One region of the Geodermatophilus sp. SYSU D01186 genome, then DNA from elsewhere that is predicted to be linked to it. Evidence: riboswitches for the same ligand, from Rfam matches in the RefSeq annotation. Region 1 holds a riboswitch; each other region holds the start of a gene.

Region 1 (4,327 bases):
CGGCGCCCTGCTGACCCTCGTCCTGGTCGGGCTGGTCGCCGGCGGCATCGCGTTCGGGTTCGAGGCCATCCAGACCCCGGTCGGGGTGACCCTGCCGCAGGGGGAGGGGCTCCTGCGGCTGGCCGGCATGGTCGGGTACCTCGCCGTCCACCTGCTGGTCGTGGGCACCCTGGCGTTCTGGTTCTCCACGATCACCGACGCCCCGCTGGCCGCCGTCGGGGGCGCGGTGTTCACGATGTTCGTCTTCGCGATCCTCGACCAGGTGGAGCAGCTGGGCTCGATCCGGGACTGGTTCCCCACGGCGGAGGAGTTCGCCTGGACCGACCTGCTGCAGACCCCGGTCGACTCGGGGGACCTCTTCCGCGGCGTCGTCCAGTCGCTGGTCTACGCGGCGGTCTTCACGGCGCTGGCCTTCCGCCACTTCGCCCGCCGCGACGTCACCTCCTGAGCGGAGGCTGGGAGCGCAGGAAACCTGCGCTCCCAGCCTCCGCTAGAGGCTCGCGCGGACGGCCTGGGCCCAGCCTTCGCCCATCGGCGCGTCGGTGACGGTCACGTTGGGGACGGCGGCCAGCAGGTCGGCCATCCCGTCGACCGTGGCCCCGTTCGCGGTGATCCACAACCGCTCCACCGCCGGCGCCATCTCCAGGTCGCTCACGCTGTCGCCGATCGCCACCGCGTCGGCGGGGGTGAGGCCGCGGCGCTCGAGGTCCCAGGCGATCGCCGCGCCCTTTGAGATGCCGCGCGGCATCAGGTGGTAGACCCGCGGCGGCAGCGCCTCGGGCGCCAGGGTCATGCGGCCCGTCGCCGGGATCGAGCCGTTGTCCTTCAGCGTCAGCCAGCCGGCTCCCATCGCGGCCAGCTCGGCGTCCACCGCCAGCGGGTCGACCCGGCCCCGCAGCAGCGCGTCGGTGCGGTGGGTGGTGTGCCAGGGCGCGTGCCACTCCAGCCGGCCGGCGTGGCGGGCCAGCAGCGTGTCGACCACGCCCAGCCGCTCCATCACGTCCATCGGGGCCTGGTCGGCGTACTCCGCGGGCAGGTCGCCGGTGAGGTGGTGCACGCTGCGCCCGGCGTCCCAGCTGACCACCGAGCCGAGCTCGGCGATCGCGCCGTCCGCGGCGAAGATCCGCGCCGCCTCCACGACCTGCTCGTAGGTCCGCCCGCTCACCAGCACCAACTCCACCCCGGCGCGGTGCAGGTCGAGCAGCGCGGTGGCCGGCGAGGCGGTGAGGTCGCGGCTCGCGGTGTGCCAGAAGGAGCCCCGCGGGCCGACCATCGTGCCGTCGAGGTCGGTGTAGACGACGCGCGTGCTCACCGGCCCATCCTGGCCCGGCCCCCTGGGGCGCTGCCCACGTGGGTAGAGTCGACGGCGTTCCACTCATCCAGAGGGGCAGAGGGACACGGCCCGACGAAGCCCCGGCAACCGCCGTCTGTGCGCTCGCACAGCGGAAGGTGCCAATTCCGTCCCACCCGGCTCGACGGCCCGGGGTGGGGAAGATGAGGAGGTAGTCGTCGCATGACCCTGACCGCTCCCGGTTCCGTCCAGGCCGACTCGTCCGGCGGTGGCCCGATCCCGCAGAACCCCGCCCGCGGGCTGGTGTGTCGCAACTGCGGCGCCACCTTCGGCCTGATCGCCGAGCACGCCTGCGCCGAGTGCTTCGGCCCGCTCGAGGTCGACTACGACCCGGCGGTGATGCGGGCGGTCACCCGGGAGCAGATCGAGGCCGGCCCGCAGAACATCTGGCGCTACGTCGCCCTGCTGCCGGTGGGCCACGACCCGGCCTCGCGCGTCTCGCTGGACCCGGGCCTGACCCCGCTGGTGCGCGCCGACCGGCTCGCCGCCGAGCTGGGCCTCACCGGCGGGCTCTGGGTGAAGGACGACTCCGCCAACCCCACTCACTCGTTCAAGGACCGCGTGGTCAGCCTCGCCGCCACCGCCGCCAAGAAGCTGGGCTACACCAAGATCGCCGCTGCCTCCACGGGCAACCTGGCCAACTCGGTCGCCGCGCACGCCGCCCGCGTGGGGCTGCCCTCGTTCGTCTTCATCCCCGCCGACCTGGAGCCGGGCAAGGTGGTGCAGTCCGCCGTCTACGGCCAGACGCTGGTCGCCGTCGAGGGCTCCTACGACGACGTCAACCGGCTGACCAGCGAGCTCGCCGAGACCGACGAGTTCGAGGACACCGCGTTCGTCAACCAGAACGTCCGGCCCTACTACGCCGAGGGCTCCAAGACGATGGGGTACGAGATCGCCGAGCAGCTCGGCTGGCGGATCCCGGCCCAGGTGGTCATCCCCATGGCGTCCGGGTCGCTGTTGACCAAGGTGGACAAGGCCTTCCGCGAGCTCACCGCCGCCGGCATCGTCGAGGCCTCCGAGTGGACGATCTTCGGCGCCCAGTCGGCCGGCTGCGACCCGATCGCCACCGCCTTCGACAACGGGTGGGACGTCGTCAAGCCGGTGAAGCCGACCGGCATCGCGAAGTCGCTGAACATCGGCAACCCCGCCGACGGCCCCTACGCCCTCGACGCCATCCGCCGCACCGGCGGATCGGTGGGCCGGGTCGGTGACGAGCAGATCGTCCAGGGCATCCGCGACCTGGCCCGCACCACCGGCGTCTTCGCCGAGACCGCCGGCGGGGTCACCGTCGCGGTGCTGCGCCAGCTGGTCGAGGACGGCCGGCTGGACCCGGCCAAGGAGACCGTCGTCCTCAACACCGGCGAGGGCCTCAAGACCCTCGACCCGCTCGAGCCGGTGGTGGGGCCGACGCACGTCGTCGAGCCCTCGCTGAAGTCGGTGCGGGCCGCGGGCCTCATCGGCTGACCGCGTAGGGTCGGCACCGTCCGGGTCGGTGGGTGTCCCCCGATCCGGGGTGACGCGTGCGTGAGTTTGCTCTCACCACGCGTTTCGTGCTGTACGTTCTCCCGCGGTTTCAGTTCCACGTTCGTGTTCGGCGGGCGGAAGAGCTAGACCCGGCCTCCTGGTTCGCGGGGGTCGTCCGCACGCACGAAACGTGGGAGCACACGTGGCACAGGGCACCGTGAAGTGGTTCAACGCCGAGAAGGGCTTCGGCTTCATCGCCGTCGACGGCGGCCAGGACGTCTTCGTCCACTACTCGGCCATCCAGATGGACGGGTACAAGAGCCTCGACGAGGGCCAGCGGGTCACCTTCGAGGTCGTCCAGGGCGAGAAGGGTCCGCAGGCCGACGCCGTCCGCGTCGCCTGAGAACCACCGCGAGACACACGGAGGCCCGGTCACCCTGCGGGGGGACCGGGCCTCCGTCGTCCTCCCGGATCCGCGGGAACAGCGGCCTCCTCCCCACCCGTTCTTGCACTCGGCAGGGGCGAGTGCCAGACTCTCGATTGGCACTCGACAGTGCCGAGTGCCAATCAGGTCGGATGCGGTGAGGCGCTGGTGCGCGGGCCGACGGAGTGCCCGCACCACCGGTGTCGTCCGTCGCGGGCGCCGAACCCGGCCGTGCAGCGATCCATGCATGGAGGACATCACCACATGGCCAAGATGATCGCCTTCGAGGAAGAGGCTCGCCGCGGCCTCGAGCGGGGCATGAACACCCTCGCCGACGCCGTCAAGGTGACCCTCGGCCCCAAGGGCCGCAACGTCGTCCTCGAGAAGAAGTGGGGTGCCCCCACCATCACCAACGATGGTGTGAGCATCGCCAAGGAGATCGAGCTCGAGGACCCGTGGGAGAAGATCGGCGCCGAGCTGGTCAAGGAGGTCGCCAAGAAGACCGACGACGTCGCCGGTGACGGCACCACCACCGCCACCGTGCTGGCCCAGGCGCTCGTCCGCGAGGGTCTGCGCAACGTCGCCGCCGGCGCCAACCCGATGGCCCTGAAGAAGGGCATCGAGAAGGCCGTCGAGTCGGTCACCGAGTACCTCCTCTCGACCGCCAAGGACGTCGAGACCAAGGAGCAGATCGCCGCCACCGCGTCGATCTCCGCCGCTGACCCGGCCATCGGCGAGCTCATCGCCGAGGCGATGGACAAGGTCGGCAAGGAAGGCGTCATCACCGTCGAGGAGAGCAACACCTTCGGGCTCGAGCTCGAGCTCACCGAGGGCATGCGCTTCGACAAGGGCTACATCTCGCCCTACTTCGTCACCGACGCCGAGCGCATGGAGGCCGTCCTCGACGACCCGTACGTGCTCGTCGTCAACAGCAAGATCAGCTCGGTGAAGGACCTGCTCCCGCTGCTGGAGAAGGTCATGCAGTCGGGCAAGCCGCTGGCGATCATCGCCGAGGACGTCGAGGGCGAGGCCCTGGCGACCCTGGTGGTCAACAAGATCCGCGGCACCTTCAAGTCCCTCGCGGTGAA
Region 2 (4,327 bases), on a different contig from region 1:
CTCGGCCTCCACCTCACTCCGGCGGCGGCCCTGCGCGGACACCGGCGCCTCGACCACGTTGTCCAGCGCGGTGAGGTGCGGGAAGAGGTTGAAGCCCTGGAAGACGAAGCCGAACCGCGTGCGCTGGCGCAGCAGGTCCTTCTCCTGGAGCTCGTGCAGCCGCTCGCCGTCCCGGTGGGCCCGCCGTCGGTAGCCGACGAGCTCGCCGTCGAGGGCGACGAAGCCGCGGTCGACCTTCTCCAGGTGGTTGATGCTGCGCAGCAGCGTCGACTTGCCGGAGCCCGACGGGCCCAGCACCACGGTGACGCTGCCGGGCTCGACGACCAGGTCCACGCCGTGCAGGACCTCCAGCGTGCCGAAGGACTTGTGCACCCCGTGCACCTCGACCCGGCCGGGCCGGACGGCCGCGGCGGTCACCGGGACACCTCGCGGGTGGAGGAGACGCAGGCGAGACCGGCGGTGAGGTTGGCGCGCAGCCGCTGCAGCGGTGTCGGCGGCAGCGTGCGGACCGCGCCCCGGGCGTAGTACCGCTCGACGTGGTACTGGACGACGGTGACCACCGTGGTCAGGACGACGTACCAGACGGCGGCCACGATGAGCATCGGGAGCACCCGCTGGGTGCGGCCGTAGATCACGCTGACGGTGTAGAAGAGCTCGCCGAGCGCCAGCACGTAGACGATCGAGGTGCCCTTGAACAGGCCGATGACCTCGTTGACCGCCGTCGGCACGATCGAGCGCATGGCCTGCGGCAGCACGATGCGGGTGGTCTGCCGGCGGCGCGGGATGCCGAGGGAGGCGGCCGCCTCCAGCTGGCCCTGGTCGACCGACAGGATGCCGGCGCGGACGATCTCGGCGGAGTAGGCGGCCTGGTGCAGGCCCAGGCCGAGGACGGCGGCGCCGAACTTGTCGATCAGCGAGAGGGTCTCGACGCTGGCGAAGGACGGGCCGAACGGGATGCCGAGGTCCAGTGTCTGGTACAGGTAGGCGAGGTTGTACCAGAGCAGCAGTTGCAGGATCAGCGGCACCGAGCGGAACACCCAGGTGTAGCCCCAGCTGACCGCCTGCAGCAGCGGCGAGCGGGACAGCCGCATGAGCGCCAGCACCGTGCCGAGCGCGAAGCCCAGGACCGCGGTGATCAGCGTCAGCTGGATCGTTGTCCAGACGCCGCGGACGATCGACTCCTCGGTGACGTACGCGGCGACGACGTCCCACTCCCACCGCGGGTTGGTGACCAGCGAGTTGACCACCATCGCCAGCAGGACGGCGACGACGGCGGTGGCCACCCAGCGGCCGGGGTGCCGGGCGGGCACCACCCTGAGCTGGTCGTAGGGCGTGCCGGTCGGCGGTGGTGCGGCGGTGTCCGCGGCAGGGCGGGGGACGACGGCGGTCATTCGGGGTCTCCCAGGGGCTTGTCGAAGGCGTAGCCGAGCTCGCCGGGCGGCAGGGTGCGGAGGGTGGCCAGGTCGGTGGGGCGCGGGACGGCCGGGTCGAACAGCGGGGTCCAGCCGGCGGCCAGGTAGAGGGCCTTGGCCTCGGGCTGGCGCGGGCCGGTCGTCAGGTACATGCGGGTGTAGCCGCGGGCGGCGGCGCGCGCCTCGAGCTCGGCGAGCACCCGCCGGGCCAGGCCGCGGCGCCGGTGGGCCGCGGCGGTCCACATCCGCTTGACCTCGGCGGTGCCGGGGTCGGCGTGCCGGCGGTAGGCGCCGCCTGCGACCGCGACGCCGTCCTCGAGCACCAGGATGAGCTCGCCGTCCGGGGGGAGGAACTGCTCGGCGGGGAAGCGGGCCATCTCCGCGGCCGCGCCGCCGAAGAGGTCGCCGTAGCGGGTGTCGTACTCGACGGTGAGCTCGGCGAACAGCGGCGCGGCGAGCGGGTCGTGCGGGTGGACGCGGACCACGTGCAGGCCGGTGGAGGTGGTCACGCGGTCACCTCCGTGTCCGGCCGGAGGCGCCTGGGCAGGGGGGTGCGGGACATGCGGGGTGCTCCCAGGGGACGAGCGGGTGGGGGTGCGCGGGCACGCCGCCGGCACCGCGGGAAGGCGGTGGGCAGGAGCGGGCGGGGCCGCGGGACCGGGGAACCGGTCAGGAGGGGGAATGCGTCAGCGACAGAGCGCGCTGTCGGTACGCAGGAGGTCGACCGTCGGTCGGCCGACGAGGTCGGTCGAGAGGTCGCGCACGCTCGGCGTGCCGGCGGTGCTCACGGGGGCGTGCTCCTCGTTCAGAGCCCGGGAGGGCTGCGGACTTGCCGACGCGGGATGCGTCGGCCAGGTCGTCACCCGGGGCACCCCGTCGCAGCGGAGGGTTGCCGGCCAGCGAGCCGGGGCTTGTGTGCTGGCACTCAGGACCTGGCCGGGACGATAGGCACCGGATGTCATATCCGTCAATCCCGATCGGTTTGGTAGACATTGGTGAGACACCGCACCGGCCAGGAGGAGGAGGGGGCGTGACCCGATCGGAGCTCGCACAGCGTCGGCACGTCGACCTGCTCCGCACCAGCAGCGCCCTGTGTCCGGAGGACTGACCCGCCCGTCCCTCGTCCTCCCGGCACTGGAGCGCCCCCGCATGTCCCGCCCCGACCCCCTCCGCGCCCCGACCCTGGTCGTCGTCGGCGCCGGCCCCACCGCGATCGGCGTCCTCGAACGCCTCGTCGCCTCCGCCCCCGAGCTCTCCGCCGGCCGGCGCCTGCACGTCCACCTCGTCGACCCGTTCCCGCCCGGCGGGGGTCGCGTCTGGCGCGCCGCGCAGCCCGCCCTGCTGTGGGCGAACTCGCTCGTCGGCGACGTCACCGTCCTCCCCGACCCCTCGGTCGTGGTCGACGGCCCGGTGGGGGAGGGCGCCACGCTGTGGCAGTGGGTGTGCGACGTCGCCCGGCACCGCCCGGCCGACGACCCGGTCGGCCGCGAGGCCCGCGGGCTCACCCCGTCGTCCTTCCCCTCCCGGCCGCTGGTCAACGCCTACCTCGGCTGGGTGCTCGACACGGTGGTCGCCGCTGCCGCGCCCTGGGTCGACGTCCACCTGCACGCCACCCGTGTGCTCGACGTGGCTGACACCCCCGCGGGCACCCGGGTGCGGCTGGCCGACGGCGCCGAGCTGGCCGCCGACGCCGTCGTGCTGGCCCAGGGGCACCTCGACGCGCGGCCCACGGCGGCGGAGCGGTCGACGACGGAGCGCGCCGAGCGGCACGGCCTCACCTACGTGCCCACGGGCTACACCGCCGACCTGGACCTGTCCGCGCTGGCGCCCGGGGAGGACGTCCTGGTCCGCGGGGCGGGCCTGGCCTTCGTCGACCTCGCGGTGCTGCTCACCAGCGGCCGCGGGGGACGGTTCACCCGGGACGACGACGGCCGGCTGCGCTACCACCCCTCCGGGCGGGAGCCGGTGCTGCACGTGGGCTCGCGGCGCGGCGTCCCCTACCGGTCCAAGCTCGGGTACACGTGGGCCGGCCCGCCGGTGCCGCTGCGGTTCTTCACCCTCGCCGCCGTCGACGAGGCGTTCGGCCCGTCCCGGCGGCTGGACCTGCGGGCCGACCTCGCGCCGCTGATCGAGCGGGACCTCGCCTGGGCGCACTACACCGAGCTGTTCCGGGCCTTCCCCGAGCGCACCGCCATGCCGTGGGAGGAGTTCGCCGAGGCGTACGTCGCGGCGGCCACCCCGCGCGCCGAGCGGACGCTGGTGGCCCGCGCCGTGCCCGACCTGGTCGACCGGTTCGACCTGGCCGCGCTGGACCGCCCGCTCGCCGGCCGGTGGTTCGCCGAGCCGGAGGCGCTGCAGGACGCGGTGCGCCGGCACGTGCGCGCCGATCTCGACCGTGCCGCCGACCCGCGGTTCAGCACCGACGCCGCCGTCTTCACCGCCCTGCTGCAGTGCCACGGCACCATCGCCGCGCTGGCGGCGGCGCGGCGGCTGACGCCGCGGGCGGAGTCCGAGGACCTCGCCGGCTGGTGGATGAACCTGTTCAGCTACCTCGCCAGCGGGCCTCCCGGCCCGCGGCTGGAGGAGCTGCTCGCCCTGTCGGAGGCCGGCGTGCTGCACTTCCTCGGCGCCGGCGTCGAGGTGGTGCTGGACGAGGACGCCGGGGTCTTCCGCGCGCACTCCACCAGCTGCCCCGGGGTGGTCGAGGCCCGCGCCCTGGTCGAGGCGCGGGTGCCGTCGCCGGACGTCACCGCCACGCCGGACCCCGTCGTCACCGGCCTGCTGGGCCGCGGTGAGGCCCGCGAGCGGGTGCTCGCCGACCCCGGTGCCGCGGCCGGCGTCCGCGGCACCGGGCGGCTGGACGTCGACGCCGACCTGCGGGTGGTCACGGCATCCGGGGAGCCGCACCCGACGAT
Region 3 (4,327 bases), on a different contig from region 1:
GTCCGTCGGCCCAGCTGGTCGACGGGACGTGGTGGCTGGCCTACCGGCTGCGGCGGCCGGTGGGCGAGGGCCGTGGTTTCGCCAACGTCGTCGCCCGCTCGGACGACGGGGTGCGGTTCACCCCGGTCGTGGGCGTGGGCAAGGACGCGTTCGGGGCCGAGTCGCTGGAGCGTCCGGCGCTGGTGCACACGCCCGAGGGCCGCTGGCGGCTCTACGTCAGCTGCGCGACGCCGGGGACCAAGCACTGGCGGGTCGACCTGCTGGAGGCCGGCACCGTCGAGGAGCTGGCGACGGCGACCCCGCGCACCGTGCTGCCGGGCAGCGACGCCGAGGCCGTGAAGGACCCGGTCCTGCGGCACGACGGACGCCGGTGGCACCTGTGGGCCAGCGTCCACCCGCTCGACGATCCGGACGCCACCGACCGCATGACCACCGAGCACGCCACCAGCGACGACGGCGTCGACTGGAGCTGGCAGGGCACCGCCCTGGCCGGCACGCCGGGCAGCTGGGACGCCCGCGGGGTGCGGTTCGCCGCCGTCGTGCTGGACGGCGACCGCAGCTGGGCGCTGTACGACGGCCGCGCCACCGCGGCGGAGAACTGGGAGGAGCGCACCGGCCTCGCGCACGCCGACGGCGACGGGCGGTTCCGCGCCGCCCCCGGCGGGCCGCTGCTGCAGAGCCCGCACGCCCCGGGCGGCCTGCGCTACGCCGACGCGGTGGCCCTGCCCGGCGGCGGCGCCCGCTGGTTCTACGAGGCCACCCGCGCCGACGGCGCCCACGAGCTGCGCACCGTCGTCCTGCCCGGCTGAGCCGGTCACCGCGCCGCCCCGCCGCAGCCTGCGCCCCGGGCGACGGCGCGCAGGTCGGCGCCGGCCAGCCCGGCCAGGGGCCGCGGGTCCTCGGCCGGCTGCCACCGGCCCTCGCGTACCGCGTAGCGCACCGCCGGCCCGCGGCCCAGGAAGGCGGCGAGGCCGGCGAGCAGCCGGTCGACGTCGGCCGCCGTGGTGGCGACGCCGACGCTGGCGCGCAGGGCACCCTCGGGCACGCCGAGCCGCTGGAGCAGCGGGTGGGCGCAGAACCGGCCGTCCCGGACGCCGACGCCGTGCTCGGCCGAGAGGACGGCGGCGACCAGGCCCGGGTCGGCGCCCTCGACGGTGAACGACACGACCCCGGTGGGCGTCGCCGAGTCCGGCCAGATGCGCAGCCGCCGCACGCCGGGGAGCGCGTCGAGGCCGGCCTCCAGCCGGGCCCGCAGCGCCAGCTCGTGCTCCTCCACGGCACCCTCGGGCAGCTCCGTCAGCGCGTCGCAGGCCGCGGCCAGCGCGACCGCGCCGAGCACGTTGGGCGACCCGCCCTCGTGCCGGTGCGGCGCCGCGGCCCACCGCGTCTCCTCGACGGTGACCTCGTGCACCGCACCGCCACCGGCCAGGTGGGCGGGGGCGGTGTCCAGCCAGTCGCGCCGGCCGACCAGCGCCCCGGTGCCGTAGGGCGCGTAGAGCTTGTGCCCCGACAGGGCGACGTAGTCCGCGCCGGACGCAGCCAGGGAGAACCGGCGGTGCGGCACGAGCTGGGCGCCGTCCACGACCACGCGCGCACCGGCGGCGTGCGCCAGCTCGACGACGTCGGCCAGCGGCAGCGCCTCGCCGGTGACGTTGGACGCCCCGGTGACCGCCACGAGGGCGTGGCGCTGCGCGGCGAGCTCGGCGGCCAGCTCCCGCAGCGTCGCGGTGACCGTGGACCGGGTGGGGAGCACGGTGGTGTTCCCCCGGCGCTGCCAGGGCAGGAGGTCGGCGTGGTGCTCGCAGTCGAGCACCAGCACCCGCTCCCCCGCCGGGACCGAGGCGGCCAGCAGGTTGAGCGCGTCGGTGGTGTTGCGGGTGAGCACGCAGACGTCGTCCGGCCGCGCGCCGACGAAGCGGGCGACGGTGTCACGCGCGGACTCGTACAGGGCCGTCGAGACCTGCGAGAGGTAGCCCGCGCCGCGGTGCACGCTGGCGTACAGCGGCAACGCCTCCGCCACCCGGTCGGCGACCGCGACCAGCGCGGGGGTGCTCGCCGCGGTGTCCAGATCGGCGTACGGGGCCCGCCCGGTGGGCACCAGCGGCACCTCGGTGCCGGCGCCGACGACCGGCAGCAGCGGCCGCTCCGGGGCGGCGGGGAGGACGGGACGGGACAGGACGGCGCCGGTCACGCAGGGCTCCTCGGTTCGGGGACCCGGGTACGGGGTCCGCGCTTGCGGGCGCCGGTCGGCACACCCGCCAGGTCGTCACCCGGGGCACCCCATCGCGGAGGAAGGGTTGCCGGCCAGCGAGCCGGGGCTTGTCGCTGGCACTCTTGACCTGCCGGGAGCGTGACACGGCACCCGCTTTCCCGTCAAACCCGATCGAGATGGTAGAGATATCCCCGTGCCCAGCCTGTCGACCGCCCCCGCAGCCGCCCCGCGGCTGGTCCGGCGGGTCCACGTCGACCTCGGGCGGGTCTGGTCGGCCACCTGTCCCTGACGGCACCCTCCCGATCTCTCCCCCGGCCGCGTCCAGCGCGCGGCCGCCCCGCCACGTGAGGACCACCATGCCGATCGAGTTCCTGGGCATCGCCGCCACCAACGACGGTTCCGAGACCACCCCCCGCTCCGGCGCGAGCTTCGACAAGGAGTTCACGCTGCGCCTGGGCCGCGCCCACGAGGACTGGGGGTGGGACCGCGTGCTGTTCGCCTACGGCTCCGGCGCCCCCGAGCCCTCGGCCGCCGCCGCGTACCTGCTCTCGCACACCGAGCGCCTGCAGGTGCTGCTCGCCCACCGGCCCAACGTCAGCTACCCGACCTTCGCCGCCAAGACCTTCGCCACGCTCGACCAGATCGGCGACGGCCGGCTGACCGTGCACTTCATCACCGGCGGCACCGACGCCGAGCAGCAGCGCGAGGGCGACTACCTGACCAAGGACCAGCGCTACGGCCGCACCCGCGAGTACATCCAGATCGTCAAGAAGGCCTGGACCTCCCGCGAGCCGTTCGACTGGGACGGCGAGCACTACCGGTTCGCCGACTTCGTGAGCGACACCTTCCCCGTGCAGCAGCCGCGCCCCGACGTCTCCTTCGGTGGCTCGTCGGAGGCCGCCTACGCCGCCGGCGGCGCCGAGGCCGACGTCTTCGCGCTGTGGGGCGAGCCCCTGGCCGAGACCGCGGCGCAGATCGAGCGCGTGCACGCGGCGGCCCGTGCGGCGGGGCGGACGACGATGCCGCGGATCCAGGTGGCCTTCCGGCCGATCATCGCCCCCACCGAGGAGCTGGCCTGGGAGAAGGCGTACCGCACCGTCGACCGGATCACCGCCCGCACCGCCGGTGGGCGGCAGCCGATCTCGCGCCGGCACCCGCTGACCGGCCCCGAGAACACCGGCTCGCAGCGGCTGCTGGAGATCGCCGCCCGCGGTGAGCGGTTCGACCGCGCACTGTGGACGCCGACCGCGCGGGCAACCGGCGGTGCGGGCAACTCCAACGCGCTGGTCGGCACCCCCGAGACGGTGGCCCAGGCGCTGCTGGACTACGTCGACCTCGGCGTCGACATCATCTCGATGCGCGGCTACGACCTGCTCGGCGACGCCATCGACGTCGGCCGGTACGTGCTCCCGCTGGTCCGCGAGGAGGTCGCGAAGCGCGACGCGGCCGCGGCATGACCACCGTCGCCGTCGTCGGCAACCCCAAGCCCCGCTCCCGCACCCGCTCCGCCGCCGAGCTGGTCGTCGAGCGGCTGACCGACGCCCCGCCGGACCTCGTCGTCGACGTCGTCGACCTGGGTGCCGGGCTGCTCGCCTGGGGCGACCCGGCCGTGGCCCAGGCGGTCGCCGCGGTGCGCGAGGCCGAGGTCGCCGTCGTCGCCAGCCCCACCTACAAGGCCACCTACACCGGCCTGCTCAAGCTGTTCCTCGACCAGATCGGCACCGGCGACCTCGCGGGCGTCGTCGCCGTCCCGCTGATGCTGGGCGGCGGGCCCACCCACGCGCTGGCACCCGAGCTGCTGCTCAAGCCGGTCCTCGTCGAGCTCGGCGCCACCACGCCGACCCGCGGGCTGTACCTGCTGGAGAAGACCTGGGACGACCCCGCACCGCTGGACGCCTGGCTGGCCGCGGCGCGCCCGCAGGTCGACGCCGCCCGGACCGCGCGGCGCGGCTGACGTGGACCTGTCGCGGGGCGCGCGGTGAGGCTCATCCGCCGCGTCGCCGTGGACCTGCTGCGCGTGTCCAGCGCGCGATGTCGCCGCCGCTGATCCCCGCGCCCACCCCCAGCACTCCCCGAAGGACCCTCGTGACCCGATCCCTGCTGTCCCCTGCCCGC

What was found. Region 1 has a riboswitch for S-adenosylmethionine ahead of thrC (threonine synthase). Riboswitches for the same ligand answer to the same signal wherever they lie in the genome.
Region 2: linked by a shared signal. The riboswitch ahead of ACI784_RS06595 (GNAT family N-acetyltransferase) and the one ahead of thrC (threonine synthase) in region 1 are both predicted to bind S-adenosylmethionine.
Region 3: linked by a shared signal. The riboswitch ahead of ACI784_RS06660 (aminotransferase class V-fold PLP-dependent enzyme) and the one ahead of thrC (threonine synthase) in region 1 are both predicted to bind S-adenosylmethionine.

The regions. Positions count from the first base shown of each region.
Region 1 covers NZ_JBJGYW010000051.1:2,328-6,654, reverse strand. Annotated here, with positions in the region: gene ACI784_RS23740 (ABC transporter permease) at 1-448, shown strand, start outside; gene ACI784_RS23735 (HAD family hydrolase) at 491-1,312, opposite strand; SAM riboswitch class I at 1,373-1,501, shown strand; gene thrC (threonine synthase) at 1,514-2,815, shown strand; gene ACI784_RS23725 (cold-shock protein) at 3,018-3,218, shown strand; gene groL (chaperonin GroEL) at 3,504-4,327, shown strand, end outside.
Region 2 covers NZ_JBJGYW010000006.1:82,967-87,293, reverse strand. Annotated here, with positions in the region: gene ACI784_RS06605 (amino acid ABC transporter ATP-binding protein) at 1-417, opposite strand, end outside; gene ACI784_RS06600 (amino acid ABC transporter permease) at 414-1,391, opposite strand; gene ACI784_RS06595 (GNAT family N-acetyltransferase) at 1,388-1,921, opposite strand; SAM riboswitch class IV at 2,233-2,345, opposite strand; gene ACI784_RS06590 (FAD/NAD(P)-binding protein) at 2,562-4,327, shown strand, end outside.
Region 3 covers NZ_JBJGYW010000006.1:95,903-100,229, forward strand. Annotated here, with positions in the region: gene ACI784_RS06655 (hypothetical protein) at 1-809, shown strand, start outside; gene ACI784_RS06660 (aminotransferase class V-fold PLP-dependent enzyme) at 815-2,191, opposite strand; SAM riboswitch class IV at 2,225-2,340, opposite strand; gene ACI784_RS06665 (LLM class flavin-dependent oxidoreductase) at 2,569-3,669, shown strand; gene ACI784_RS06670 (NADPH-dependent FMN reductase) at 3,666-4,166, shown strand; gene ACI784_RS06675 (cysteine dioxygenase) at 4,298-4,327, shown strand, end outside.